DNA from 2 places in the Streptomyces sp. KL116D genome. Region 2 is predicted to be linked to the other one. Evidence: predicted binding sites of a transcription regulator. Region 2 holds the regulator's gene; the other holds the start of a gene.
What was found. The regulator HspR, encoded in region 2, represses chaperone genes until heat shock. The targets are predictions, from matches to a motif close to TTGAGNNNNNNNNNCTCAA.

Region 1: the regulator HspR is predicted to act here: its motif matches at 2,027-2,045, upstream of lon (endopeptidase La).

The regions. Positions count from the first base shown of each region.
Region 1 covers NZ_JASERH010000115.1:4,002-18,878, forward strand. Annotated here, with positions in the region: gene RBJ77_RS44205 (rhomboid-like protein) at 1-165, shown strand, start outside; gene RBJ77_RS44210 (DUF3626 domain-containing protein) at 119-1,183, opposite strand; gene RBJ77_RS44215 (GNAT family N-acetyltransferase) at 1,241-1,900, opposite strand; gene lon (endopeptidase La) at 2,068-4,476, shown strand; gene RBJ77_RS44225 (LuxR C-terminal-related transcriptional regulator) at 4,552-5,562, opposite strand; gene RBJ77_RS44230 (M4 family metallopeptidase) at 5,776-8,556, shown strand; gene RBJ77_RS44235 (lysozyme) at 8,643-9,467, opposite strand; gene RBJ77_RS44240 (MarR family winged helix-turn-helix transcriptional regulator) at 9,755-10,267, shown strand; gene RBJ77_RS44245 (protein phosphatase 2C domain-containing protein) at 10,290-11,078, opposite strand; gene RBJ77_RS44250 (nitrate- and nitrite sensing domain-containing protein) at 11,615-14,440, shown strand; gene RBJ77_RS44255 (roadblock/LC7 domain-containing protein) at 14,437-14,877, shown strand, end outside.
Region 2 covers NZ_JASERH010000126.1:96,948-111,824, forward strand. Annotated here, with positions in the region: gene RBJ77_RS46500 ((Fe-S)-binding protein) at 1-1,393, opposite strand, end outside; gene RBJ77_RS46505 (NAD-dependent epimerase/dehydratase family protein) at 1,712-2,638, shown strand; gene RBJ77_RS46510 (MraY family glycosyltransferase) at 2,640-3,689, shown strand; gene RBJ77_RS46515 (hypothetical protein) at 3,843-4,247, shown strand; gene RBJ77_RS46520 (glycosyltransferase family 4 protein) at 4,244-5,416, shown strand; gene RBJ77_RS46525 (LCP family protein) at 5,403-6,446, shown strand; gene RBJ77_RS46530 (glycosyltransferase family 2 protein) at 6,469-7,320, opposite strand; gene dnaK (molecular chaperone DnaK) at 7,736-9,589, shown strand; gene grpE (nucleotide exchange factor GrpE) at 9,586-10,281, shown strand; gene dnaJ (molecular chaperone DnaJ) at 10,330-11,514, shown strand; gene RBJ77_RS46550 (heat shock protein transcriptional repressor HspR) at 11,520-11,969, shown strand; gene RBJ77_RS46555 (GNAT family N-acetyltransferase) at 12,077-12,595, shown strand; gene RBJ77_RS46560 (DUF397 domain-containing protein) at 12,597-12,791, opposite strand; gene RBJ77_RS46565 (helix-turn-helix domain-containing protein) at 12,788-13,639, opposite strand; gene RBJ77_RS46570 (ATP-binding protein) at 13,806-14,252, shown strand; gene RBJ77_RS46575 (nuclear transport factor 2 family protein) at 14,462-14,842, shown strand.

The sequences.
Region 1 (14,877 bases), on a different contig from region 2:
GCGTTCACCGACCCGATGACCGGCTGGGGGCATCTGACGGCCCTCGCGATCGGCGTAGCGACGTGGCCGCTCGTGCGGCGCCGGCGGGCCCGCACGGACCGGGCGCCCGGCCGGCCGGTCACCGAGCCGACCCGAACCGCACGAGGCAGTGCCACAGCTGCTTGACGTACTGCAGGACGTCGTCCTGACCGCCGTACGCCGCCCAGCTCCCGGGCGACCGGACCACGGACGCGGCGGCCCGGCCGACGACGGCCGCGTCGATGCCGCCGCCGTCCCCGAACTCCGCGCGCACCCGGGCCGCGACCGCGGGCAGCGCCGGGCCGCGGAAGGCGGCCAGGTCCTCGTCCGGCACGTCGGGGCCGAGCACGAACCCGCCGTGCCACTCGACCGGGACACCGAGCCCGGCGAGCAGGTCACCGGTGCGCGTCCCGCGGAACGACGGGTCGAGGACGAGCGCCTCGGCGTCCCGGCGCAGGTCCACGTCGGCGTGCACCTGCGCCTCGACGTAGAAGTCGAGCGAGCGCCCGGGGCCGCGCGCCGGCGACCGCGGCAGGGCGCGGATCACCGCGACCGGGTCGGCGCCCGCGACGCCCAGTGACTGGCCGCTGCGCGCCGCGTCCTCGACGAGCGCGGCGAGGACCGGGTGCAGGGCGTCGGCGGTGCCGGTGTCGGCCGGGCCCAGGTGACTGTCGCCGAAGCAGAACGTGGCCCGTGCGGCCGCCGCCGCGCGCAGCCGCACGTGGCACGAGCCGAACCGGGGCGCGGCGCCGTCCGCGTGCCGCATCACGTCGAGCGCGCCGTACTTGGGCCGTTCCGTCGCGGCGGCCGTCGCGTAGGCGCCCGCGAACAGCTGCTCCTCCCAGCCGTCCCGCAGTCCGCCGGGGTGCGCGGTGCGGCTGCCGTTCGACAGGCCCGTCTCGTACTGGCCGCGGTAGCGGCCGTCCGCGGCGAGCCGGTCGGCGACGGTGGTGCGGCGGTCGCCGAGGAGCCGGTCCGGGTGGAAGTTCAGGGTGATGCGGGCGTGGGCGCGCAGCGCCGCGATCAGGGTCTCGGCCAGGTCGGGTCCGACGCCGTGGGCCGCCAGGCGGGCCAGGGCGTCGGCGCGGCCCGCGCCCGCGACCGTGCGCAGGTGCCGGAGCGCGGCCTCCTGGGCGCGGGTCGGCGTGATCGCCGGTGCGGTCATCACCGCAGTATCGGGCGGCGCGGGACCCCCCGGCAAAGGAATTCGGGGCCCGGCCGGTCAGTCGCTCGCGCCTGCGTACTTCGCGTTGGTCAGCGGTGCCACCACGCGCCAGCCGAGCGACTCGTAGAGCAGGTGTCCCTCGGGCGTGCAGGCCAGCACGGCGCGGGTCGCGCCCTGGGCGGCCGCCGCCGCGTGGAGGGTGCGCATCACCGTCGTGCCGAGGCCCTTGCGGCGGTGCAGGGCGGACGTCTCGATCTGGTCGACGACCGCGCTCGCGCCGGTCGGGGCGACCTGGCCGCGCGCCGCGAACGAGCCGTCGGCGTCGGTCAGCATGACCCGGACGACGCCGCCGCGCGACCAGGTGTGCAGGCGGTATCCGGCAGGGGCGTCGGGGGCCGGCCGCGGTGTCAGGTCCGTCGTCATCAGCCAGTCGCCCGACCCGTACGGCTCCCACTCCGGGCCCAGCCACGGCAGCACCCGCGCCGGGTCGGCGAAGACCTTCAGGTGGAAGCCGCGGCCGCGGGTCGACTCGGCGGCCTTGCGCACGTCGTCCTCGTGCACGTCGTCGTTCGTGGCGCCCAGGACGTGCCGGCCCACGTGCTGCTCAAGGCCCACGTGGATCGTGTAGCCCCAGGGCTCGACGAGCGGCGGGGCGGCTCCCCGCGAGAGGACCCAGCCGTCGACCCAGTTCCGTACGTGCTCGTCGCCGCTCACCATGGCCACCCTCAGAAGAAGTAATGGTCTCTATCGGTGACTGAACCTTACTGCCCGCCTTTTTCCTGGCGACAGAGGTGATCGCTCAGAGCGAACACCTGTCGGGGAACATCCGGAAGCTCCCGTGCATTGAGTCGACATAGCTCAACTTGACTGCCGAAGGGGAGATCATGGCTTCGACGTCCAACCCGCTCACCCTGCCCGTGCTGCCGCTCGACGACGAGGTCGTGCTGCCCGGAATGGTGGTGCCCCTGGACCTGAACGACACCGACGTACGCGCCGCGGTGGAGGCCGCACAGGCCGCCGCCCGTACCGGACCCAGCAAGCCGAAGGTGCTGCTTGTTCCACGGATCGACGGCACGTACGCGAACACGGGGGTGCTCGGCACCGTCGAGCAGGTGGGACGCCTCGCCGACGGCGACCCGGGCGCGCTGATCCGCGGCGTCGGCCGCGTCCGCATCGGCGCCGGGACCACCGGCCCGGGCGCCGCCCTGTGGGTGGAGGGCCTGACGATCGAGGAGACCGTGCCGGACCCGGTGCCCGGCGCCGTGACCGAACTGGTCAAGGAGTACAAGGCGCTCGCCACGAACTGGCTGAAGAAGCGTGGCGCCTGGCAGGTCGTGGACCGCGTCCAGGCCATCGACGACGTCTCTGCGCTCGCCGACAACTCCGGCTACTCGCCGTTCCTCACGACCGCCCAGAAGGTCGAGCTCCTGGAGACCGCCGACCCGGTCGCCCGCCTCAAGCTCGCCACCGCCCAGCTGCGTGAGCACCTCGCCGAGCAGGACGTCGCCGAGACCATCGCCAAGGACGTCCAGGAGGGCGTCGACAAGCAGCAGCGCGAGTTCCTCCTGCGCCGTCAGCTCGACGCCGTCCGCAAGGAGCTGCGCGAGCTCAACGGCGAGCAGGACGGCGAGGAGTCCGACGACTACCGCTCCCGCGTCGAGGCCGCCGACCTGCCGGAGAACGTCCGGGAGGCCGCCCTCAAGGAGGTCGACAAGCTGGAGCGGTCCAGCGACCAGTCGCCGGAGGGCTCCTGGATCAGGACCTGGCTCGACACCGTCCTCGAACTCCCCTGGAACGAGCGGACCGAGGACCGGTACGACATCCAGGGCGCCCAGGCCGTCCTCGACGCCGAGCACGCGGGCCTGCAGGACGTGAAGGAGCGCATCACCGAGTACCTGGCCGTGCGCAAGCGGCGCGCGGACCGCGGTCTGGGTGTCGTCGGCGGACGGCGCGGCGGTGCCGTGCTCGCGCTCGTCGGCCCGCCCGGCGTCGGCAAGACGTCGCTCGGCGAGTCCGTCGCGCACGCCATGGGCCGCAAGTTCGTCCGCGTCGCGCTGGGCGGCGTGCGTGACGAGGCGGAGATCCGCGGCCACCGGCGTACGTACGTCGGCGCGCTGCCCGGCCGCATCGTCCGCGCCATCAAGGAGGCCGGGTCGATGAACCCGGTCGTGCTCCTCGACGAGATCGACAAGGTCGGCTCCGACTTCCGCGGCGACCCGGCCGCGGCCCTGCTCGAAGTCCTCGACCCGGCGCAGAACCACACCTTCCGCGACCACTACCTGGAGGTCGAACTCGACCTGTCCGACGTCGTGTTCCTCGCGACGGCGAACGTGCTCGAAGCCATCCCCGAGGCCCTGCTCGACCGCATGGAGCTGGTCCGCCTCGACGGCTACACCGAGGACGAGAAGGTCGTCATCGCCCGCGACCACCTGGTGCCCCGGCAGCTGGAGCGCGCGGGCCTGGGCGAGGACGAGGTCGTCATCGGCGAGGACGCGCTGCGCAAGCTGGCCGGCGAGTACACGCGGGAGGCCGGCGTCCGCAACCTGGAGCGGGCCGTCACCCGGGTGCTCCGCAAGGTGGCCGCACAGCACGAACTCGGCGACCGGGAGCTGCCGTTCACGGTCGGCGAGGGTGATCTGCGGGCGCTGATCGGGCGGCCGCACCACGTGCCCGAGTCGGCGCAGGACCCGGCCGAGCGGCGCACGGCGGTGCCGGGCGTGGCGACCGGACTCGCGGTGACCGGTGCCGGTGGTGACGTGCTCTTCGTGGAGGCGTCCCTCGCCGACCCGGAGACCGGCGCGGCCGGACTGACCCTCACCGGTCAGTTGGGCGACGTCATGAAGGAGTCCGCGCAGATCGCGCTCTCCTTCCTGCGCTCGCACGGCGCCGAACTGGAGCTGCCCGTCGCCGACCTGAAGGAGCGCGGCGTGCACATCCACTTCCCGGCCGGCGCGGTCCCGAAGGACGGGCCGAGCGCGGGCGTCACCATGACGACCGCCCTCGCGTCGCTGCTGAGCGGACGTCTCGTCCGTACGGACGTGGCGATGACCGGCGAGGTCTCGCTGACCGGGCGGGTGCTGCCGATCGGCGGCGTCAAGCAGAAGCTGCTCGCCGCGCACCGCGCCGGGATCACGACCGTGATCATCCCGAAGCGGAACGAGGCCGACCTGGACGACGTCCCGGCGGAGGTCCTGGAGAAGCTGGACGTGCACCCGGTGACGGACGTGCGCCAGGTCCTCGAACTGGCCCTGGCGCCCGTCTCGTCGGGACTGGAGGTTCCGGTCGCTGCGTGACGGACGCGGCCGGACGACGAAGGCCCGGGCCCCGCAGGGGGTCCGGGCCTTCCGGCGTTCCGGGGCTTGTGGCGCTCAGACGGTGAGCCAGCCCCGCAGCGTCGCCTGCACCCCGGCCTGGAAGCGGGTCTGCGCGTTCAGCTCCTGCATGAGGCGGGTGATCCGGCGGCGCACGGTGTGCACGTGGATGTCCAGGCGCCGCGCGATCGCCTCGTCCTTCAGGCCGGAGGAGAGCATCGTCAGCAACTCCCGGTCCACGTCGGTGATCCGCTCCCGCTCGGCGGACCCGATCGGCACCGCCCGCTCCCACAGCGCGTCGAACAGCGGACCCAGCGCGTTGCCCAGCAGCGCGTCGCTCACCACGAGCGCCGACGCCGTCGGGTCCGCCGCGTCGGTCGGCGGCAGCAGCGTGACGCGCCGGTCGACGGTGAACATCTTGGTGGGCAGGTCCGTGCCCAGCCGGATCTGCACCCCCTGCTCGGCCAGCTCGTTCAGCCCGCGGGCCCGGCCGTGGAAGCTGAGGCCCTCCCGGTCGACGATGGCCCGCACCCGCGCCCCGCGCCGCACCGGCGCCCCCATGTCCAGCGGCGTCGGCATGCCGTCGGGCTGGCTGGAGGCGTAGGGCGGCCGGTCGATCAGGGCCACCTCCTCGCGCGCCGACATCAGCAGCGCCGCCACCCGCTCGGCGATCGCCGGGCCGCCCCGCACGGTCTCGATGCCGATCTCCCGGGGATCCTGCGCCGTGCTCAGGAGCTGCGCCGACATCCGGTCCACCGACCCGGTCAGCTCCTCCAGCTCCGCCGAGCGGTGCAGGAGTTGCGCCTGGTGCTGGTGGAGCATGTTGCGCAGGGCCGTCGCCGGGGCGACCGGCCGGGGCAGCGCCGAGCCGCCGGCGGGCCGGGTGAAGTCGTGCGCGGCGAGCTGGTCGAGGGCGGCCGCGACCCGGCGGACCGGGAGGCCGAGGGAGCGGGCGAGCGCGGCACGGGACGGCTGCCCCGGCCGGTTGAGCAGCGCTTCGTAGACCTGGAGCCCGTCGGCGCCGAGCCCGAGGGCCTCCCACTGCGCGTCCACGTCGGCCTGTCCCACGGCGCGATTCTCGCCCGGTCCGTGCAGGCCACACAAGTGTGCACGTACACAAGTAAGCACCGGCAACGCATTGTTCACGGCCGTGCCGCGGCCTTTGCATGTCCGCATCCGATTTCCGTTCACCCGCCGATGGCAGCGAAGGGATCAGACGTGCGGACTTCAGCGCGTAGAAACAGAGCAGACCGGCCGGGCGGCATAGCCGTCGGCCAGGGCGTGGCGGCGCTGCTCGCCGCCGCCGGGCTCCTCGTGACCGGCATGACGGCCGCCCACGCGGACCCCGCACCGCCGGCCGCGGCCACCACCGCGAGCCCCGACACCGACACCCCGTCGCTGGTGACCGGGCTGGACGAGGAGGTCCCGGCGACCGGCGCCGCGGCCGACGCCGCCCGCGGCCACCTCAAGGCGAAGAAGGGCCGCTACCACATCGCGGACACCTCGGCGAAGGACCTCGCGACGGTGTCCACCGACAGCGAGGGCGGCAAGGAGACGGTCCGGCTCCAGCAGAAGTACCGGGGCGTCGAGGTGCTCGGCGGCCAGTACGTGGTCCGGATGACGAAGAAGGACGGCAGACGGACCGTCACCGGCACCTCCGGCAGCTACTTCACGCAGCTGAAGCTCGACTCGGTCACCCCGAAGGTCTCCGAGAAGATGGCGGTCCAGCGTGCGATCGCCGCCGTCCGCACGCAGTTGGGCGGTGGTCCGCTGCGCGCCCCGGCCAAGGGCGAGAAGCTCGACACGACGCCCCTCACCGGCACGGCCGGCGACGTGACGATCCTGCCGCAGGGCACCGGCGTGCTCACCCGGCACATCACCGTCACGGGCACCGACCCGGCGGACGGCACCGCCGTCAAGCAGGAGGTGTACGTCGACGCGCACTCCGGCTTCCCGCTGCTCCAGTACAGCGGCATCCAGACGTTCGGGTCGACGGCCGCCGCCTCCGGCGCCACGGGCGACGCGGCCGGGCCGGCCGACTGGCCGCCCAACCCGGCGGGTGACGTCTCCGTGGTCAACGGCACCGGCGTCCGCTACAACGGCGCGAAGGCCGACCTCAATCTGTACAAGGACACCAAGGGTGTCTACCAGATGATCGACTACGGCTTCCGGGACCCGGCCAACCCCTTCGTCGGCCCCATGCTGAAGACGTGGGACGCCCGCGGGATCGACGTCTCCAGCGCCTCCGGCGTCTGGCCCAGCGGCGCCAAGGCCTTCACGTCGGACACCAAGGACCTCGGCGCGGACTTCACCGACTCCGGTGCGGTGGACGCCCATTGGGCCGCCAACAAGGTGTACGGCTATTACAAGAGCCACTTCGGCCGCAAGGGGCTCGACGACAAGGACGGGTACATGTACTCGCTCGTCGGCGTCACCGCGAACGGCCAGCCGTACAACAACGCCTTCTGGGACGGCACCAAGATGGTGTACGGCCAGGGCGGCGGCGACTACCGCACCTTCTCGGCGGACACCGACGTCGTCGGCCACGAGATGACGCACGGCGTGGTGCAGCACACCGCGAACCTCGTCTACGCGGGCCAGTCGGGCGCCATCAACGAGGCGATCGCCGACTACTTCGGCAACGCCATCGACCTGGAGGCCAACGGCCAGTCCATGGACGATCCGGACTCGGGTCTGCTCGGCGAGGACCTGTGCACCACGCTCGGCCCGCGCGAATGCGCCCTGCGCGACCTGAACAACGACCTCACCACGGCGAAGGACCTCGTCGGCACCTCGTACCGCGGTGACAGCGGCGGCGTGCACCTCAACTCGCCGATCTTCTCCGGCGCGTTGTGGGACATCCGCAAGAGCCTCGGCGCCGAACGCTCCGACCAGATCGTCTACCGCGCGCTGTCCGCGTACATGACGCCGCTGGACGGCTTCACCGAGGGCCGCGCCGCGGTGCTCGCCGCGGCGAAGGAACTGGGCGCCACCAAGGCCCAGCTCTCCACCGTCCAGGGCGCCTTCGCCCGGCACGGCATCGTGCCCGGCTGGGAGTCGAAGCTCGGCACCGACACGGACACCGTGCTGTCCGAGGTCAACGTGGCCGGCACCGGCGTCTCGGCGGGCGGCGGCACCTACGCCCTGTCCCGCTCGAACGAGGACGGCAGCGAGCCGTACTCGGTGTGGGCGGGCAGCAGCACCGGCAAGGACGCCCCGCACCAGGTCAGCCCCAACAACGGCAACTACAACGTCTACGCGAGCACCGACGGCAAGAACGTGGCCTGGGCGGAGTTCGCCTACGACTCGGTGAAGATCCACGTCCGCCCGCTGGCCGGCGGGCTCGACAAGGTCGTCGACGGGATCGGCGCCAACGTCACGTCGGTCGAGCTCGACGGCGACGTCCTCGTGTACTCCTACGTCAACCCGCGGACCGGCTACGAGCAGGCCCGTTACGTCAACATCAGGACGGGTGCCACCAAGGAGCTCGCGCCCAACCCCCTGAGCGTCACCGGTCTGACCTCGGTGCGTGACGGCAAGATCGCCTACGCGAAGATGTGGGCGGAGTCCGACGGGTACAAGCTGGGCGTCGAGGTCTACGACACCGCCACCGACACGACGCAGCTGATGCCGGTCGACAGCAGCGCGGTCGTCGGCATCGGCCAGACCGCCCTCACCGACGACGGCGTCTTCTGGGTCGAGGACGGCGACGGCACCGACCAGGGCCAGGCCGCCGTGATGCGTGCGAACGCCGACGGCACCGCCCGCACCACGATCGTCCCGGAGACGGGAGCCACGTCGCTGTACGCGTACCAGCTGACCGCTTCCGACGACGCCGTCACCGTCCTGACGCTGCCGCCGGCCACGTGGTGGACCAACGAGACGCTGCCGAAGCTGTACCAGGTGGCGCCCGACGGCAAGGGCGGCGCCCAGCGCGTCTCCTGCAACCGCGGCGACCAGGTCTACCCGGCCGCCGACACCGGCAAGCGGGTGCTGTGGCTGGACGGCACGACCGGCGAGACCAACCTCGTCAAGCGGGACCGCCCGGCGGGCAAGTGCTGAGCGCCGTCGCCGAGTTGACCCGCTGAGGTGAGCGGACGGCGGCCGGACTCCCGGAGGGGGGAGCCCGGCCGCCTTCGCGCGTGAGGTCAGCCGTTCGCGAGGGCGACCACGCGGTCGAGCGCCCCGTTGAACTTGTTGTGGTCACCGACCGTCGGGCCGGACGACGTGTACTGCCACATGGTGTAGAAGCCCCAGCCGGCCGGGAGCGTGCCCGGGTCGGAGGCGTACCGGGCGATCCACAGCGGGTTGGTGGAGGAGAAGGCGCTGGAGTTGCCGGTGCACTGCGTCCACCAGCTCGTCGCCGTGTAGATGACGGGGTCGCGGCCGGTACGGGCCTTGTACTGGTTCACGAAGTCCCGGATCCAGGTCACCATCGCGCTCTGCGTCTTGCCGTAGCAGGCGGCGCCGTAAGGGTTCCACTCGATGTCGAGCGCGCCCGGCAGCGTCTTGCCGTCCTTCGACCAGCCGCCCCCGTGGTCCACGAAGTAGTTGGCCTGGGTGGCGCCGCTCGTCGTGTCCGGCGTCGCGAAGTGGTAGGAGCCGCGGATCATGCCCACGTTGTACGAGCCGTTGTACTGCTGCGCGAAGTAGGGGTTCGTGTAGTACGTGCCCTCGGTGGCCTTGACGTAGGCCCATTTCACGCCGCTGTTCCAGAGCGTCGACCAGGCCACGTTGCCCTGGTGGCTGCTGACGTCCACGCCCTCGGTCTGCACGGCGCGGGAGACCGGCGGCTTGCCGGTGTCGCCGTCGTGCGCCGCGACGCCGATGCCCATGAAGGCCTCACCGCGCTGGGGGACGTCGGCGGCCTGGGCCGCGCTCGGGAGGGTGAACAGGAGGGAGAGTGCTGCGAGGAGGGTTCCGGCGACGCCGAGGCGGCGACGGCCGGTCGGTCTGTGCTTGTGCACGGGCATTGCATGCCTCCGAAGGCCTCGTGGGGGATCAGGAATCACTGATCGGGGACCTGTGCTGTGCGGCTGCTGTGCGACTGCTGTGCGATGTGCATGGGGGTCTGTCGACATGTCAGTACGCGTGACTGGAATGGACATGCCATGCATGACGCTACGCATGTAGACCCGTGGGAGGGAAGGGGGCCTGGATGCTGCCGTTGGTCTACTCCTGCGAAATACTGACGGAGCTGCGGCAATGGCGGCGATTGGCGAAAACTTTCAGAATCGGGAAACCCGGGGAATCTCTGGCCATGGGTGCTGACGTGCGCGAAGACGGGAACGGCGAGCGGCGGAACGCGGAACGCGACGCGAATTCTGCCGCCGGGCCGACTGGTGTGGACCACGAGTTCCTGGCCCTGGAACGAGAGTTGACCGTCTTCCTGCGGCGCGCCAGGGCCTCGTCGGGCGAGATGGCCCGCGAGGTCCACCCCGACCTGGAACCCGCCGCGTACGGACTCCTCGTACGCCTGGAGGAGTGCGGCGCCCAGCGGGCCACCGAACTCGCCGCCTACATCGGGGTCGGCAAGGCGACGATGAGCCGCCAGCTGCGCGCCCTGGAGGAACTCGGCTTCGTCGCCCGCGAACCCGACCCGGCCGACGGCCGCGCCTGGCTCGTCTCCCTCACGGACCGCGGCCGCGCCGACTTCCGCCAGGTGCGCGACGCCCGCCGGATGCGGTACGTGCGGCAGCTGGCGGGGTGGGACCGGCGCGAGGTGGCGGAACTGGCGCGGTTGCTGCACCAGTTGAACGCCGGAGACGAATAGCCGGGCCCCGGGGCGCCGGCCTTCACAACTCCACGTACACCAGCGACGCGTCGTCGTGGGTCTTGCCGCGGCGCAGGTACGTGCGGGACTCCGCGTCCGCGAGTTCCAGGGAGCGGACGCGGGCCAGTGTCGCCTCCGTGCCCTCCTTGCGGACGAGGGCGAACAGGTCGGCCCAGTCGCCCTCGTGGAACTTCTCCACCCAGCGCGTCACGCCGTCGGTCAGTGCGGCGAGGGCGCGGACCTCGGCGCGGGGGAGCGTGCCGGTCACCGCTCGGGCCGCGACCGACGGGTCCGCGGCCGCCGTGAAGAAGCCGCCCTCCTTGTTGCGCACGGTCGCGTCGGCCACCTCGTTCGAGACCAGGGACGAGCGCGGGACCCGGTCGAGACGGTCGTCGAGCAGCGGAGTGACGGTGCCGTCGGGCGCCTCCACGAGCAACGCCGAGTCGGACAGCACCAGATGCTCCACCCGGTCGGCGTCCCAGCGGGCGAGGACGACGGTTGCCTGCGGAGTGCGCGGGTGAGAAAGGTCACAGGTGGCTCGATGGGTGTCGGCGGTACGGGCGATGGCCGCCGCCAGGATGTCAAGCAACGTCACATCCCGCCGCGAAGCGGACAGTTCGGCCAGCGCGCCACCGAGCCGGGCCGTGAACCAGGGGACGGAATGCAGACAGCCGTCGTCGCCGGGCGGGGGTGTGACCCCGTCGAGGACGACGAGTGATCCGCCCTGCCCGGAGGCCGGAACCGCGACCGACGCGTAGTCCTCGTTCGGGCGGGCAGGGTCCCCGGGTTCGGTGCTCAGTTCGATGCGCATCCGGCCAGTCTGCACGAGCCCTTCACAAGGGTGTCGGAAGCGTGCGAGTTGGTCCGTACTGGCAGGTCGGGCGCCGGTTTTGGGGCGGAATGATCAACTCCGCAGAGACGTGGCGGGGCATCTTGCCAAAGCCTGTGAAGGACGTCCAACCGGCGCGCTGTGCCGAGTGGATGGCCGTATGCAGGGAACTTGCCCCTCAACTCCCGCTCGATGTTCACTCCTTCGGGTGGCGGGCCAGGTGATGTGCGCCCCCTGCTCACCGGCACTGGAATGGTCAGGAGCCATGCCAGCGGGGCGCGCGCGTTGACGGACCGTCACCCGGGCCCATGGGTAGGACGAGTCAGGAATGCGAGCACCAGGTGCGGAACACCTCCGGCGGTAGTGGGGCCAGTGGGCTGGGTGAGTCGGGTGGTGTTCAGTCGTCCGGGGGTGGCCTGAACGGCACCTCGTCCGGGGTGGCTGAGGAGGTCCCGGCCGCTGATCCTTCGTCCCGGCCGAGCGCGCCCCTGGCCGGTTCACCCGTCGCCACGCCTCCCGTGGGCAAGGGCAGGCGGACCAAGGTGCGCAAGCGGCTGATCGTGGCCGTCGCCGTGGTGGCCGCCGCCGTCGCCGGGGCCGGCGCACCCGTCGTCATCGCCGCTTCGGGGCGGGCCGCGGACTCGCAGGTGCTGGTCGACGACGCCGCACGGACCCAGCGGGCGCTCGCCCTGTCGCACTCCCTGGCCGACGAGCGCGACGAGGTCACCGCCTACATCGCCGCCGGACGGCCCAAGGGGCAGGGGCTCAGCGAGGACCGCAGCGCCCGCGTCGACCGGCAGGTCGAGGAGCTGCGCGTCGACGCCACGGGATCGCTGCGCCGCACCATCGGCGAGGTCGCCGCCGTCCGCCGCTCCGCCCTCACCGGCAAGGGCTCCGCCCTGGCCGCGCACCGGGCGTACTCCAAGGCCATCACCGAACTGCACCGCCTCGCCGAGGAACTGGCCGACCGCATCCCGGTCAGGGCCGGGGCGGGCGCCCACGCGCTGGCCGACCTGGACCGGGCCGTCGACCAGGCGTCCGCCGCGCGCGGCCTGCTGCTGGCCACGTACTCCGTGCCGCGCTCCACCGCCACCACGACCACCATCGACCCGATCACCGGGCTGCCCAAGACCGTCGTGAGCGAGTCGTCGGCCGACCGCGAGCAGCGGGACGCGCTCAGCGCCGCCGCCCAGCAGGCCCACGTGCGCGCGCAGGCCGCGCTCGACGACTTCCGCGAGTCCGCGCCGACCGGTTCCGTCGCCTCGTACGACTCCACGGTCAGCGGGCCCGACGTCGCCAAGGCCGAGAAGTACCTGGCCAGGCTCGCGGACGCGCCGACGCTCTCCGACGACGAGCTCGGCTACAGCAAGAAGAGCGTCGACGCCGCGCTGACCGCCCGCGTCGACCAGATGCGGGGCGCCGAGGCGGCCCTGGGCAGCGAGCGCCTTGAGCGGCTGGAGAAGCTGCGCGACGACGACGTCACCGCGCTGGAGATCCGGACCGCCCTCGTCGGCATCTGTCTGCTCGCCGCCGTCGGCGTGGCGATGGGCACCGCCCGTTCGCTGACCCGGCCGCTCGCCGCGCTGCGGATCGGCGCCGCCCGCGTCGCCGGTGACCCGCCGGCCGAGGAAGCGGTCAAGTTCACCGGGCGCAACGACGAGTTCGCCGAGGTCGTCCGCTCCGTCAACGCCCTGCACGCGCACGCCGCCGCCCTCCACGAGCGGCTCGGCACCCTGGAGTCCGACCGCAGGCACCTGATCGGCGAGCGGCAGCGCATGGCCGACGACCGGGACGCGCTGCGGGCCGAACTGAGCGCGGCGAGCGCCCAGTTGGAGAAGGTCAAGCACTCCATCCACGGCACCTTCGTGAACCTCGCGCTGCGCACGCTCGGCCTCGTCGAGCGGCAGCTCGGCGTCATCGAGGGCCTGGAGGAGCGGGAGCAGGACCCCGAGCGCCTCGCCACCCTCTTCAAGCTCGACCACTTCGCCACCGTCATGCGCCGGCACAGCGAGAACCTGCTGGTCCTGGCCGGTGCCGAGCACGGCCAGCAGCACGCGGGCTCCGTGCCGCTCGTCGACGTGCTGCGCGCGGCCGTCTCCGAGATCGAGCGCTACGAGCGGGTCCGGATCGCCGCGCTGCCGCCGCACGCGCACATCGCCGGGTTCGCGGCCGACGACCTCAGCCACCTCGTCGCCGAACTCCTGGAGAACGCCACGTCGTTCTCGCCGCCCGACGCCTCCGTCGAGGTCTCCGGCTGGCTCCTGGAGAACGGCGAGGTGATGCTCTCCGTGCAGGACGAGGGCATAGGGATGGCCGAGGACCGGATGCGCGAGCTGAACGCGCGGCTCGCGTCCTTCAGCGTCGAGCAGGCGCACGACCCCGAGGACACGGACGGGCTCGGCCTGGGGCTCTACGTCGTCGCTCGCCTCGCGGCGCGGCACGGGGTCCGGGTCCGGCTGCGGGAGCAGAAGCAGGGCGGCATCGCGGCCGTCGTCGTGCTGCCCACCGCGCTGCTCGCCGCCGTGCCCGCCGCGGCGGTGCCGCCGGCCGTGCCGGTGCCGGGCGGGGCGCCCGCCGTCCATCTGCCGGGGTCCGAGGCCGAGGCCAACTCCAATGTGCTGGACGGCCGTTCCGGGCCCCCTGCGGGCGATCCGCTGATCGAGGCCGCCGAGCACGCCGTACGGGAAGCGGAAGCGGAAGCGGAGGCCGAGGGGGAGGCAGGGGCGGCGCCGGCCGAGGAGCCGGCGCCCGCCACCACCGCTGAGCCGGTCTCCGAGCCGACCGCCGCTCAGCCGGTCGCCGCCGAGCCGACCGCCGCCGAGCCCGAGGCCGTCGTGCCCGACACCTCCGAGGCCGAGACCACCATGGAGCTGGTCGCGCCCGTACCGCCGCCCCTGCCGGTGCGCACGGACCCGGCCCCGGAGCCCGACACCCACGAGCGGACCCCCGACGAGAGCCCGGTCGAAAGCCCGGTCCAGAGCCTGGTCGAGAGCTCCGCGCCGAAGACGACGAGCCCCGTGGAGAGCCCTGCCGAGAGCCCCGCGCAGCCCACCCCCGCGGAGCCCACCCCCGAGGTGCCCGCGCAGCGCACCCCGCCGCTGGAGCAGCGCGAGCGCGTGACCGACAAGGGGCTGCCCAAGCGCACCCCGAAGGTGGCGGCCCCGGCCCCCGCTCCGAAGCCGCGCACCGGCTCCGTCGACGCGGACGCGCTGCGGCGCAGGCTCGGCGGATTCCACCGCGGTGCCCAGGAGGGCCGCCGCGACGTCGCCGTGGAGCTCGACGGCGAGCACGCAGAACGTAGTGGAGAAGCCAAGGGGGACACAGCCGAGGAGGCAAGCAGTTGACTGCGCCCACCCCTGCACCCGGAGCCATCGGCGCCCTCAGCACCGAAGCACGCAACCTGCACTGGCTGCTGACCAATCTGGTCGAGGAGGTGCCAGGTCTGCTCTCCGTCGCGGTCGTCTCGTCCGACGGACTGCTCCTGCTCTCCTCCGACCCGGGAAGGAACAACGAGGCCCCCGTCGACCACAGCGGTGGACCCAAGGGATCCAGCGCCGACCTGGCCACGATCGTGTCCGGCGTAGGCTCGCTCACCATCGGCGCCGCCAAACTGATGGACGGCGGATCCGTCAAGCAGACCATGGTCGCGATGGAGGAGGGCAGCGTCTTCATCATGTCCATCAGCGACGGCTCCCTGCTCGGCGTGCACGCCACCCCGGACTGCGACATGAGCGTCGTCGCGTACCACATGGCGCTCTTCGTCGGCCGTGCCGGGCACGTC
Region 2 (14,877 bases):
CCGGCACCTCGAAGTCGAGCTCCTTGAGCCACTCCAGGCGCTGCTTCTTCGCCAGGCCCCAGGGGTTGCCCTTCTTCTCCAGGTTCTTGAGCATCGTGCCGGCCTCCGACGGGAAGGCGGACTCGATCATCACCTGGTAGCGGCGCATGTCGACGATGTGGTCGATGTGCTCGATGTCGACCGGGCACTGCTCGACGCAGGCGCCGCAGGTGGTGCAGGACCACAGGACGTCCGGGTCGATGACGCCGTTCTCCTCGAGGGTGCCGATGAGCGGGCGCTCGGCCTCCGCGAGGGCGGCGGCGGGCACGTCCTTGAGCTGCTCCTCGGTCGCCTTCTCCTCGCCCTCCATTGACTTGCCGCCACCGGCGAGCAGGTAGGGCGCCTTGGCGTGCGCGTGGTCGCGCAGCGACATGATCAGGAGCTTCGGCGAGAGCGGCTTGCCGGTGTTCCAGGCGGGGCACTGCGACTGGCAGCGGCCGCACTCGGTGCAGGTGGAGAAGTCGAGCAGGCCCTTCCAGGAGAACTGCTCGACCTGGGAGACGCCGAAGACGTCGTCCTCGCCCGGGTCCTCGAAGTCGATCTCCTTGCCGCCCGAGGTCATCGGCAGCAGCGCGCCCAGCGAGACATCACCGTCGGCGTTGCGCTTGAACCAGATGTTCGGGAAGGCGAGGAAGCGGTGCCAGGCGACGCCCATGTCGGTCTTCAGGGCGACCGTGATCATCCAGATGAAGGAGGTCGCGATCTTCAGGCCGGCGAAGAAGTAGGTGAGGTTCTGGAGCGTGGAGACGTCCAGGCCCTCCAGCGCGTTCACCACGGGGTACGAGATGAAGAACGACGCCTCGTAGCCGTCGACGTGGTGCTGGGCGCCTTCGAGGGCGTGCAGCATGAAGATGCAGACGCCGACGATGAGGATGACGGCCTCGACGAAGTACGCCTGGCCGAAGTTCGAGCCGGCGAAGCGGGACTTGCGGCCCGGCTTGTTCGGCTTGCTCAGCTGGCGGATCACGATGAGGACCACGATGCCGAGGACCGTCATGGTGCCGATGAACTCGACGAAGACGTTGTACGGCGCCCACTCGCCGATGATCGGCAGCAGCCAGTCGGCCTGGAACAGCTGGCCGATGGCGTTGACGATCGTCAGCAGCAGCGAGAAGAAGCCCACTGCCACGAACCAGTGCGCGACACCGACGATGCCCCAGCGGTTCATCCGGGTGTGGCCGAGGAACTCCTTGGCCACGGTGACGGTGCGCTGGACCGGTTCGTCGGTGCGGGTGCCTGCGGGCACGTTCTGGCCGAGCCGCATGAAGTTGTAGATCTGCAGGAGGGCACGGACGAACAGGGCCGCGCCGACCACGATCGTAACCAGCGACACGATGATCGCGGCGAGTTGCATTAGGGGGCTCCTCGGGCCTGCGAGGGTGGTCTCGTCGTTGACGTACTAGTGATTACTAAGCGGTAACTTATGGAGTCCGTCTGAGACTACCCACTTACCCGGTCGCAATGTAGTCGCCCGGGTCGTGATCTGTGTCGCTGAGGGCACCCTCAGGGCGCGGTGCCGTGGTCCGCCGGGTGCGTCGGTGGGCGAGCCAAAGCTGATCGTGTTATTCGCCCCATATTTGGACATAAGGGAATAACTTATGTAGGGCTCCGGCCGGGTGTGCCCCGCCGGTGTCACCCCGATACCGCACTCACCGAGGGGCCCTGAACGCACATGTCGTCCACCTATCTGGTCACCGGCGGCGCGGGCTTCATCGGCTCGCACCTGACCGACGCGCTGCTCGCGCAGGGCCACACCGTCGTCGTCCTCGACGACCTGTCCACCGGCGACCGGGCCCGCCTCGCCGCCGCCTGGCCCAACCCCAAGCTCCGCTTCGTCCGCGGCTCGGCGCTCGACGCCCGCCTCGTCGACGAACTCGCCGGCCGCTGCGACCACGTGATCCACCTCGCCGCCGCCGACGTCCGCCCCGTCCTCGCCGCCGCCCTGCGGCACGGCCGCCCGCTGCTGCTCGCAGGACCGGCCGACGCCGCGGCGCTCGCGCTCGCCCACCACCGGGAGCACGGCCTGCCGGTGACGGTGGTCCGCCTCTTCGACACCGTCGGGCCGCGCGAGTCGCCCACGCACGGCACGCTCGTGCCGCGGCTCGCCGCGCAGGCCGTCGCCGGACAGCCGCTGACCGTCCACGGCGACGGCAGCCGGCGCCACCGCCTCACCCACGTCGCCGACGTCGTCGACGCGCTGCTGCGCCTCCTCGCCCGTCCGGACGCGGCCGGCGGCACCTTCGACGTCGCGCGCTCCGAGGAGACCACCGCCGCCGACCTCGCGCGCACCGTCGTCGAGCGCTCCGGCTCACCGTCGCCGCTCCGTTTCGTCCCGTACGAGACCGGGGCCGAGGACGAGGACGGGGCCGAAGTCCCGTACGGGGCCGGCGTCCCCGACACCCGCGCGCTGCGCGCCCTCACCGGCTGGGCGCCACGGGCCGGGATCGAGGAGATGGTCGACGCGGCACTCGTCGACGTGAGCGGCACGGGCGGCGGCTTCCCGGGACCGGCCGCCCCGATGTCCTTCCCGCCCACCACTCAGCCGTCTTTCCCGCCCACCACCCCGATGTCCTTCCCGCCCGCCGCGGCCCGGGCCTGACGTGCTGTTCGGGATCGCGGCCGCCGCGACCGCGCTGCTGCTCGCCGCCGCCCTGACCGCCGGGCTGCGCGCCCTGGCGCTGCGCACCTCCTTCGGCGTCGACCGGCCCGGCGGCCGCAGGCCCCACAGCCGGCCCACGCCGCACCTCGGCGGGGTGGCCGTGGCGGCGGCGACCGGCGCGGTCGCGGCGACCGGGGCCGCCACCGGGCTGGTACCGCTCGGCTCCACCACGGGGACGCTGCTGCTCGCGGCCGCCGCGGTCGCCCTGCTCGGCTTCCTCGACGATCTGCGGCCGATGGGGGCGCGGGCCCGGATCATCGTCGAGGCGGGCGCCGCGAGCGTGGTCGTGCACGGCACCCACCTGGGCTTCGCCGTCGGCGCGCTCGCGGTCCTGTGGGTGGTCTTCGTGACGAACGCCTTCAACCTGCTCGACAACTCCGACGGGGCGATGGGCGTGGTCGGCGTGGTCACCGCGCTGGGCCTGTGCGTGTGTGCCGGGGCGGAGGGGCTCGGTCCGCTCGCGGTGGTCCTGGGGCTGCTCGCCGCCTCGCTCACCGGTTTCCTCATGCACAACTGGCATCCGGCGCGGATCGTCCTCGGCGGCTGCGGATCGCTGTTCACCGGGTTCCTCGTGGCCTGCTCGGCGCTGCTGGTGAACGTCGAGCACGAGGCGTCCGCCTCGCTCGCCTCCCTGTTCGCGGTGACCGTCGTGGCCACCGCCGACACGGTCCTGGTCGTCGTCTCGCGGCGCCGGGCCGGGCGCGGACTGCTGCGCGGCGGCACCGACCACATCGCGCACCGGCTGCGCCGGCTCGGCCTGACCGTGCCGGGGGCGGCGGTGGTCCTCGGCGTCGCGGCGGCCGTCGGCACGTCGACGGCCGTGCTGCTGCACCGGGGCGCGGTCGGCGTGCCGGTGGTGTGGGGGCTGGTCGGCGCGGCCTCGGTGGCCGTCGTGCTGCTGCTGCGGGTGCCGGTCTACGGCGCCCGCAGACAGGTCAGGGGCGTGCGGGCCGCGGGGACCGCCGAGTCCGTCGATCTGGCGCGGGGCTGATCCGCCGCCGACGCCTGCCGCGCGCACGACCGCGCACCACCGCGCGCGGCGCCGGGCCGGCTCCCGGCGGACCGCCGCGCAGGGGCCGTACCCCGCAGGAGCCGCATTCGCAGGAGCAGTACTCGTAGGGCCGTACTCGTAAGGGAGCGAGACATGCTGAACTTCGGCCGGACGCGCGCACTGGTGCGTGAACTCACCCGGCACGAGATCGACCTGGTGCTCGCCTCGGGCGCGCACGACGGTGTCTTCGGACGGGCCCTGCGCCGGTCCGGGTACCGCGGGCGGATCGTGTCCTTCGAGCCGTTCGGCGGGGTGCGCGCCGGGGTCCGCAGGGCCGCCGCCCGCGACGCGGCCTGGCAGGTGCTGCCGTACGCGCTGGGCGACCGGGACGGCGCCTGGACCCGCCGCCTCGACCAGGTGTGGGAGGACGTCGTGGCGCCCGGCGAGCGGGTGCTGCTCCAGGTGGACCACGCCCCGGAACTGCCCGAGGTCCTCGCGGGAGCGGGTGAGTTCGGGCCCGATCTGGCCCTCGTGCGGTCCGGGGCGGCGTTCGCATGAGGATCGCGCTCGTCCACAGCTTCCACGGCTCGTCGGTGCCCGGCGGCGCGAACGAGTCCGTCCTCGACCAGGCCGCCGCCCTCACCCGCGCGGGCCACGACGTGCACCTCGTCGCCGCCCGCACCGACGACCTCCAGCACGCGCCCTGGTACGCGGCCCGGTGCGCGGTCACCGTGGCCACCGGGCACGGCCGCAGCCCGCTGCCCGTGCTGCGCGCCCTCGCGCCCGACGTGGTGCACGTCCACAACCTGTTCCCCAACTTCGGGCGTGCCTGGACCGCCGAGTGGACCGGACCGCTGGTCGCCACCCTGCACAACTACCGGCCGCTGTGCGCCGCCGCCGTCCTGTACCGGGACGGGGCGCCGTGCACCCGCTGCCTGGACGGCGACCGGTGGGCGGGGCTGCGGCACGGCTGCTACCGGGGCTCGCGGCTCGCGACCCTGCCGCTCGCCTGGTCGTCGCGGGGCGGGGTGCGGGAGAACCCGCTGCTGCGGCGGGCCGACCGGGTGGTGGTCCTGTCGGAGCGGAGCCGGGAGACGTACGTGCGCGCCGGGCTGCCCGAGGAGCGGATCGCGCTGGTCCCCAACTTCGTTCCCGACGTGGAGGGCGCACCGGACGCCGGACCCGATCAGGCGGGTGACGCCTGGGTGTTCGCGGGCGGCCTCACACAGGACGGGGGCATCCTCGACCTGCTGCGCCGCTGGCCCTCGGAACAGCGCCTCGACGTGCTCGGGACCGGGCCGCTGGAGGGCGAGTGCCGGGCGGCGGCGCCGTCGTCCGTGCGGTTCCTCGGGTCCGTCGAGCGGACGGCGCTGCGGCGCTCCCTGCCCGGGTACCGGGGGACGGTCCTCCCGGGCCGCCGCCCGGACGGGGTGCCACTCGGCTATCCGGAGGCGCTGGCGGCGGGGCTGCCCGTGCTCGCCTTCGAGGGTTCCCTGCTGCCGCGCGTGGTGCGCGCCGAGGGCACCGGCACCGTCACCGGCTGGGACGCCTCGCTGCCCGCCGCGCTGGCCGCCGCCGAGCGGATCTTCCCCACGCTGCGCACGCACTGCCGGGGCGTCTACGCCAAGCGGTACGGCGAGGAGGCATGGGTCGAGCGGACCACGGCCCTGTACGCATCGCTGGCGCCGGCGCACGGCGCGGAAGGGCTGCTCCATGGCACTGCGTGAACTGCGGCTGCTGCGCAGGAGGCTGTTCGCCCGCCGGTGGGTGCGCCGGAGCGCGCTGGGCGCCGCGGTGCTCCTGGTGACGGCGTTGTGCGCGGGCTCCCTCGCGTACGCCCGGCTGAACGGCAACATCCGTACCGACGAGGCCACCGACCAGGCCCTCGACGCCGACCACGGCAGACGGCCCGCCGCGCTGCGGCCCGGTGCGCAGAACATCCTGATCATGGGCTCGGACATCGAGGCCACCAAGGACAGCCAGCGCTCCGACACGACGATGCTGCTGCACCTGTCGGCCGACCGGAAGCGGGCCGCGCTGGTGAGCGTGCCGCGCGACCTGATGGTCGACATCCCGGACTGCCGGCTGCCCGACGGGGAGCGCAGCGAACCGGAGTACGCGCAGTTCAACTGGGCGTTCGAGCGGGGCGGCGCGGCCTGCGCGATCCGTACCTTCGAGGACCTGACCGACGTCCGCGTCGACCACCACCTCGTGCTGGACTTCACCGGGTTCAAGAAGGTGGTGGACGCGCTCGGCGGCGTCGACGTGAAGGTGCCCGAGCGGATGCGGGTGCCGGGCGGCGACCTCGTCCTGGACCGCGGCGAGCAGCACCTCGACGGTGCCCAGGCGCTGGTCTTCGTGCGGGGCAGGACCGGTGTCGGCGACGGCAGCGACCTCCAGCGCATCGAGCGGCAGAAGGAGTTCGTGCGCGATCTGATGGACCGGGTGCGGGACGAGGGCCTGCTCTCGCACACCACCCGGCTGTATCCGGCGCTGCACGCGGTCACGTCCTCGCTCACCGCCGACAAGGGCCTCGACTCGCTCAGCGAGCTGTACGGCCTCGCGGAGGGCGCGGGCCAGGTCCCCGAGGGCCGCACCGCCATCGTCACCGTGCCGAGCGTCGAGCACCCCGACTACTGGGGCCGGTACACGCCGGTCGAGGACCAGGCGGAGGCGCTGTTCGAGGCGCTGCGCGAGGACGAGCCGCTGCCGAAGCACCTGTACAACGCGTACGACCCGGAGAACGACGAGCTGTGACCGGCCGCCGCGCGCCGCGCCGTCACGGTGCGGCGCGGCTCGCGGCCAGCGCCCGTACGACCGTCGTCACGTACGGCGAGACCATCAGCACCGGCGCCCGTACGCCCGTGTGCCGCCAGCAGTAGACCCACCACGGCCGCACCGGCAGCTCCCGCGGCGACGTCCGGCGGCGCAGCGCCTCGCGCACCCCGATGCCCGGTTCGCGGGAGCCGTGCAGGGCGGCGGCCGGGCCGGCGGGGCAGTCGCCGACGTGGCGCGGGGCGACGTGCGCGGCGACGCCCGCCCGGCGCGCGCGGAACCCGTGGTCGTAGTCGCCCATGCCGTGCACGAAGACCTTGTCGATGTCGCCGACCCGCTCGCGCACGGCCCAGGGGAGCAGCACCACGTGCCCGTTGTAGGTGTCGCAGGGCTCGGGCCGGCCGCTCGGTTCGACCAGGGCGAGGGAGTGGCCGCGCCGGCCGGAGTAGGTGGTGGCGCCGTCGTGCCGGACTGCTCCGACGATCACCGCGCGGTCGGCGAACTTCCGCGAGGTGTCGAGGAGTTGGGCGAGGGCGTCCGGGGCGAGCCGGACCCCGGTGTGCAGCCACAGCTGGTGGCTGGGTTCGGGGCTGCCGGCGGCGCGGCTGTTGCGGCTGGCCAGGCGCATGCCGTGGCCCCAGTAGACGTCGGGTCCGACGACCGTCACCTGGGTGCCGGGGTGGGCGCGGCGGACCGCTTCGGGGGTGCCGTCCGTCGAGCCCGCGTCCACGAGGTGGGCGCGCACGCGGGTGCCGGGCGGCAGGCCGCGCTGCGCGGTGAGGGCGTCGAGGGCGGCGAGGGTGTCGGCGCGCCGGTTGTGACTGGTCATCAGGACGGCTACCCGGGGTGCTTCCACGCGTCCTCCCTACGTTGCGCTTTACGGACATTCAGCGCATAAGTCTCTATTCTCGGCCTGGCGGAACCGCCCAACGACCCGGCCGTCCTCCGTCGGGCCGGCCATGAAACCCAGGACGCGCCCATGGATCTCCGTCGCATCCCGCTCGGGCTGATCGCCCGGTTTCGATCGAGGCGTCGGGGGACCCGTCCGCGGGCTCTGCGCTCCCCCGCGAAGCCCGCGCTGTCGTATCTGGCGGGCGAAAAGTGACCGTAGGGTCGCGATGAAACCGCAGCTCAGAGCCGTTTTCCTGGAAGTCTGCCCATAAGCGCAGGATAAAAGTTGAGCGGATGGGACTCAGGTCTGTTGACGGCGAGGGGGGTGGTGTTGCAGTCTTGAGTCAGATCCACTCAAGTAGTCAGCTGGAGGAATTGAAATGGCACGTGCGGTCGGCATCGACCTGGGCACGACTAACTCCGTCGTCAGCGTTCTCGAAGGCGGCGAGCCCACCGTCATCACGAACGCGGAGGGCGCCAGGACCACGCCGTCCGTCGTCGCCTTCGCGAAGAACGGCGAGGTGCTGGTCGGCGAGGTCGCCAAGCGCCAGGCGGTCACGAACGTGGACCGGACCATCCGCTCCGTCAAGCGCCACATGGGCACTGACTGGAAGATCGACCTGGATGGCAAGACCTTCAACCCGCAGCAGATGAGCGCCTTCATCCTGCAGAAGCTGAAGCGCGACGCCGAGTCGTACCTGGGCGAGAAGGTGACCGACGCGGTCATCACCGTCCCCGCGTACTTCAACGACTCGGAGCGCCAGGCGACGAAGGAGGCCGGCGAGATCGCGGGCCTGAACGTCCTGCGCATCGTCAACGAGCCGACCGCCGCCGCCCTGGCGTACGGCCTCGACAAGGACGACCAGACGATCCTCGTCTTCGACCTCGGTGGCGGCACCTTCGACGTGTCCCTCCTGGAGATCGGCGACGGCGTCGTCGAGGTGAAGGCCACCAACGGTGACAACCACCTCGGTGGTGACGACTGGGACCAGCGCGTCGTCGACTACCTGGTCAAGCAGTTCAACAACGGCCACGGCGTGGACCTGGGCAAGGACAAGATGGCGCTCCAGCGCCTGCGCGAGGCGGCCGAGAAGGCCAAGATCGAGCTGTCCTCCTCCACGGAGACCACGATCAACCTGCCCTACATCACGGCGTCCGCCGAGGGCCCGCTGCACCTGGACGAGAAGCTCACGCGCGCCCAGTTCCAGCAGCTCACGTCCGACCTGCTGGAGCGCTGCAAGACGCCGTTCCACAACGTCATCAAGGACGCGGGCATCCAGCTCTCCGAGATCGACCACGTCGTTCTCGTCGGTGGCTCGACCCGCATGCCGGCCGTCGCCGAGCTCGTCAAGGAACTGACGGGCGGCAACGAGGCCAACAAGGGCGTGAACCCGGACGAGGTCGTCGCCATCGGCGCCGCCCTGCAGGCCGGTGTCCTCAAGGGCGAGGTCAAGGACGTCCTGCTGCTCGACGTCACCCCGCTGTCTCTTGGCATCGAGACCAAGGGCGGCATCATGACGAAGCTCATCGAGCGCAACACGACCATCCCGACCAAGCGCTCCGAGATCTTCACGACGGCCGAGGACAACCAGCCGTCCGTGCAGATCCAGGTCTACCAGGGCGAGCGCGAGATCGCGGCGTACAACAAGAAGCTCGGGATGTTCGAGCTGACCGGTCTGCCGCCGGCCCCGCGCGGTGTCCCGCAGATCGAGGTCGCCTTCGACATCGACGCCAACGGCATCATGCACGTGACCGCGAAGGACCTCGGCACGGGCAAGGAGCAGAAGATGACCGTCACCGGTGGCTCCTCGCTGCCGAAGGACGAGGTCAACCGGATGCGCGAAGAGGCCGAGAAGTACGCGGAGGAGGACCACGCCCGCCGCGAGGCCGCCGAGTCCCGCAACCAGGGCGAGCAGCTCGTCTACCAGACGGAGAAGTTCCTCGCGGACAACGCGGACAAGGTCCCCGGCGACGTGAAGACCGAGGTCGAAGAGGCCGTCACCGAGCTGAAGGAGAAGCTCAAGGGCGACGACTCGGCCGAGATCCGCACCGCCACCGAGAAGGTCGCCGCCGTCTCGCAGAAGCTGGGCCAGGCCATGTACGCCGACGCCCAGGGCGCGCAGGCCGCCGGTGGCGCCGAGGGCGGTGCCCCGCAGGGCGACGCCAAGGCCGCTGACGACGACGTCGTCGACGCCGAGATCGTCGACGAGGACCGCAAGGACGGTGCCGCGTGACGGAGGAGACCCCGGGCTTCAGCGAGAGCGAAGAGCCTGACGTCCCCTCCGGCGCCACCTCCGACGACGCCGAGCCGAAGACCGCCGCCTCCCCCGAGAAGGGGGAGGGGGCGGCCCCGGCCGGGGACTCAGCAGCCTCCGCGCAGTCCGCATCGGACATTGCCCTGACGGCACAGCTGGACCAGGTGCGCACCGCACTCAGCGAGCGCACCACGGACCTCCAGCGCCTGCAGGCCGAGTACCAGAACTACCGGCGCCGGGTGGAGCGGGACCGTGTCACGGTCAAGGAGATCGCCGTCGCGAACCTCCTGACCGAGCTGCTCCCGGTCCTCGACGACATCGGCCGTGCCCGTGAGCACGGCGAGCTCGTCGGCGGCTTCAAGTCGGTGGCCGAATCCCTGGAGACGGTCGCCGCGAAGATGGGCCTGCAGCAGTTCGGCAAGGAGGGCGAGCCCTTCGACCCGACCGTGCACGAGGCCCTGATGCACAGCTACGCACCGGACGTCACCGAGACGACCTGCGTGGCGATCCTGCAGCCGGGTTACCGGATCGGCGAGCGCACCATCCGCCCCGCGCGGGTGGCGGTCGCCGAGCCGCAGCCGGGTGCGCAGACCGTCAAGCCGGAGACCGCCGCCGAGTCGGCCGACACCGAGGCCGACGAGAAGGAGAGCGGTGGCCCGGACGAGGGCTGACATCGCAGACGCGGCAACTGATGTGAGTGAGGAGGGACGTCGAGGCCGATGAGCACCAAGGACTTCATCGAGAAGGACTACTACAAGGTCCTCGGCGTCCCCAAGGACGCCACCGACGCGGAGATCAAGAAGGCGTACCGCAAGCTCGCCCGGGAGAACCACCCCGACGCCAACAAGGGCAACCCCAAGGCGGAGGAGCGCTTCAAGGAGATCTCCGAGGCGAACGACGTCCTCGGCGACCCCAAGAAGCGCAAGGAGTACGACGAGGCGCGCGCGCTCTTCGGGAACGGCGGCTTCCGCCCCGGTCCCGGCGGCGCGGGCGGCGGCTCGTTCAACTTCGACCTGGGCGACCTCTTCGGCGGCGGCGCCCAGGGCCAGGGCGGCCAGGGCGGCTTCGGCGGCGGCATAGGCGACGTCTTCGGCGGCCTGTTCAACCGGGGCGGCGCGGGCACGGGCACCCGTACCCAGCCGCGCCGCGGCCAGGACATCGAGTCCGAGGTGACGCTCAGCTTCACCGAGGCGGTGGACGGGGCCACGGTCCCGCTCCGGATGTCCTCCCAGGCCCCCTGCAAGGCGTGCTCCGGCACCGGCGACAAGAACGGCACGCCGCGCGTGTGCCCGACCTGCGTCGGCACCGGCCAGGTCTCGCGGGGCGGCGGCGGTGGCTTCTCCCTCACCGATCCCTGCGTGGACTGCAAGGGCCGCGGCCTCATCGCCGAGACCCCCTGCGAGGTCTGCAAGGGCAGCGGCCGCGCCAAGTCCTCCCGCACGATGCAGGTGCGCATCCCGGCCGGCGTCTCCGACGGCCAGCGCATCCGCCTGCGCGGCAAGGGCGCTCCCGGCGAACGGGGCGGCCCCGCGGGCGACCTGTACGTCGTCGTGCACGTCGACGCGCACCCGGTCTTCGGCCGCAAGGGCGACAACCTCACGGTGACCGTCCCGGTCACCTACCCGGAGGCGACGCTCGGCGGCGAGGTCAAGGTGCCCACGCTCGGCGGTCCGCCGGTCACCCTGAAGCTGCCCCCGGGCACGCCGAACGGGCGGACGATGCGGGCCCGTGGCAAGGGTGCGGTCCGCAAGGACGGCACGCGCGGCGACCTGCTGGTCACCGTCGAGGTCGCGGTTCCCAAGGACCTTGACGACGAAGCCCGTTCGGCCCTCGAGTCGTACCGCAAGGCGACTGAGGACACCGATGTGCGGGCAGAACTGTTCCAGGCCGCGAAGGGAGCCTGAGCCAGATGGACGGCCGTCGACGAAGCAACCCGTACGAACTGACCGACGAGACCCCGGTGTACGTGATCTCGGTGGCGGCTCAACTGTCCGGCCTGCACCCGCAGACCCTGCGCCAGTACGACCGCCTCGGCCTGGTCTCCCCCGACCGCACCGCGGGCCGGGGCCGGCGCTACTCCGCCCGCGACATCGAACTGCTGCGCACCGTCCAGCAGTTGTCGCAGGACGAGGGCATCAACCTGGCCGGCATCAAGCGCATCATCGAGCTGGAGAACCAGGTGGCGGCGCTGCAGTCCCGGGTGGCGGAGCTCTCCGCCGCCGTGGAGGGAGCCGCCGCGGCCATGCAGCAACGTGAGGCGGCGGTGCACGCCTCGTACCGCCGCGACCTGGTGCCCTACCAGGAGGTCCAGCAGACGAGCGCGCTCGTGGTCTGGCGGCCGAAGAGGCCGCAGGACTGACGTCGTGTCGTCGAAGGGGCCCGGAGTTCTTCCCGAACTCCGGGCCCCTTCGCGCGTCAGCCGACCTCGTGGCGGAGTCCTCGCACGGCATGCCGCAGGATGGACCCATGACCGAGATCCGCACCCCTCGCCTCCTCCTGCGCCGCTGGCTGCCCGACGACGATCTGGCGCCGCTCGCCGACATCCAGGCCGACCCGGCCGTCATGCGCTACGTCGGCGACGGCGACCCGCGCTCCCTCGACGAGACCGCCGAGGACATCGAGCGCTGGGAGGAGGAGTGGGACGACGAGGGGTTCGGCCTGTTCGCCGTGGAGCTGCTCGGGCCCGGCGAGCTCATCGGCGCCGTCGGCCTGTACGTGCCGGACGCGCCCGCGCCGGTGGCGGGCCACATCGGCATCCAGTGGCGGCTCGGCCGCGCGTTCTGGGGCCAGGGCTACGCGTCCGAGGCCGCGCACGCGTCCCTGGAGTTCGCCCTCCAGGACCGCGGGATCGACCGGGTCGTGGCGGTCACGGCGGAGGGCGACACCTCGTCGGCGAAGGTGCTGGAGAAGCTCGGGATGGACTTCACCGGGGAGGCCGGGGGGTCCCGGCTGTACGCGATCGACCTGACCGAGTACCAGGGCTAGCTCAGTTGCCGCCCGCGTACGCCACGAAGTCCGCCCAGGCCGCACCGGACACGGTGAGGTGGGGGGTGCGGGGGTCCTGCTTGGAGTCGCGGACGTGGGTGGTGCCGGGGGTGTGGGCGACCTCTACGCAGTTGGGGTCGTCGCTGCCGCTGCTGTAGCTGCTCTTGAACCAGGCCAGTTCGGGTTCGCGGTTCATACCTCTCCCAGCACTCGCTCGATGAAGGCCAGCGACTCTCCAGGTGAGAGCGCCTGAGCCCGGATGATGCCACACCGGAGTTCGATGACGCGGAGGTGTTTCGGGTCGGAGACGGGCCGTCCGGCGTAGAGGCCGTGGCAGCGTCCGATCGCGGTTCCGTCCCTGAACTTCAGCACCTCCATCTCCCCACTCATCCCGGCATGGTCCCTGCGGTTCGTCGGCATCACCTGGATCTCGACGTGCTGCAACTGGCCGAGTTCCAGGAGGTGTTCGAGCTGTCGCCGCAACACCATCCTCCCTCCGATCGGGCGCCGTAGGGTCACCTCTTCCTGAACGAAGCTGAGGTTGGGCGCGGGGTCGCGCTCGAAGACCGACTTGCGGGCCGCGCGAGCGGACACTCCTCGCTCGATCTGTTCGCTTGCCAATGCCGGGCGCCACATGGAGATCAGCGCCTGCGCGTACTCGGGCGTCTGCAACAGACCGTGCAGGTTGTGGTTCCAGTACGACGTCAGCTCGACCGCCTTCGCCTCCATCTGCGCGATGTCCCGCACCTTCTTCGGGTACCGCACCTCCGCCACGTCGGCCTTCATCTCCCTGAACAGCCCGGCGGCCGCCAGCACCTCGTCCGCCTTGTCGAGGAACTCCGGACGGGGAATCCGCGTCCCGCTCTCGACCTTGTAGACGATCCCCTCGCCGTACCCCATCGCGGACGCCAGCTCGGGCACCCGCATCCCCACCGCCTCCCGCCGCGCCCGCAGCAACCGCCCCACCAGCGCGATCACCGCGGCCCCCTGCTCGTCGCCGGGCTCGATCTCCCAGCCGTCACCGTCCGTCGCCGCCCCAGTCATCCCGCGCACCTCCAGTCCGCCGAACTCCCCGCCCACGTTCCGTCAGCGTCCGTACCCGTACGTACCGCTGGACAGCCTGTACAGCTCTGGACAGCAGCTGGACAGTCGCCGTACGCGACGGCCGTGTCGCTGGTGAGCGTAGAAGCGTCCGGCCACGCTGAGTGACGTGAACCAGGAAACCGCCGAACTCCCGCACACCACACGCCACTTCACGCAACAGCTGTCGCCGACGCCTCGCGCGGCCCGCCTCGCGCGCCTCCTCGCGGTCGAACAACTCCGCACCTGGGGACTCGTGTACGTCCTCGACGATGCGGCGTACGTCGTGGCGGAACTCGCCGCGAACGCCGTCACGCACGGCCGTCTGCCCGGACGTGACTTCCGGCTGGGTCTGTACGTCGCCGGGGACGTCCTGCGCATCGAGGTCGCCGACGCCCGGGGCGATCGGCGGCCCCAGGTCCGGGCTGGAGAGGGGGAGTCGGGGCGGGGGCTCGTCGTCGTGGCGGCTCTCGCCGACCGCTGGGGCGTCACCGGCGGGCCGAGCCCGCGCAAGACGGTGTGGGCCGAACTCGACCTCGTACGGCCGGAGCGTGCTCAGGGCCGGCGGACGCGGTAGCCGATGCCGCCGCGGTCCCGGTCGGCGCCCGCGGGCTCCGCATTACCTCGCGCGTAATCGCACCTCCGCCCGCCGCCCGGCAGTCTGAAGTCACCGGAACCCGGGCGGCGCACTCCGACCGGGCTCCGGCCCCTTCGTCCGATGACGCACATCCCATGACGCGCATCCCATGACGCACGTCCACGACGCACGACTGGAGGCCGATCGCCATGACCGGACACGACATTCACGCCGCCGCCGTCGCCCGCTACTTCGAGGCCTGGAACGCGCGCACCCCCGAGGAGCGCGCCAAGGCCGTCGCCGCGGCCTGGACCGAGGAGGGCACGTACACCGACCCGCTGGCCGAGGTCGCCGGGCACGAGGGGATCGCGGCCGTGATCGGTGCGGCGCACGAGCAGTTCCCGGGGTTCGCGTTCCGGCAGCTCGGCGCGGTGGACGGGCACCACCGGCTGGCCCGGTTCGGCTGGGAGCTGGTGTCGGAGGCGGACGGGTCCGCGCCGGTCGCCGGGTTCGACGTCGTCGAGCTCGACGAGGACGGGCGGATCAGCGCGGTGCACGGTTTCCTGGACCGGGTGCCCGCCGGAGCGTGAAGAATCCGTGACGGCCGGGGGTGGATGTCCGGAAT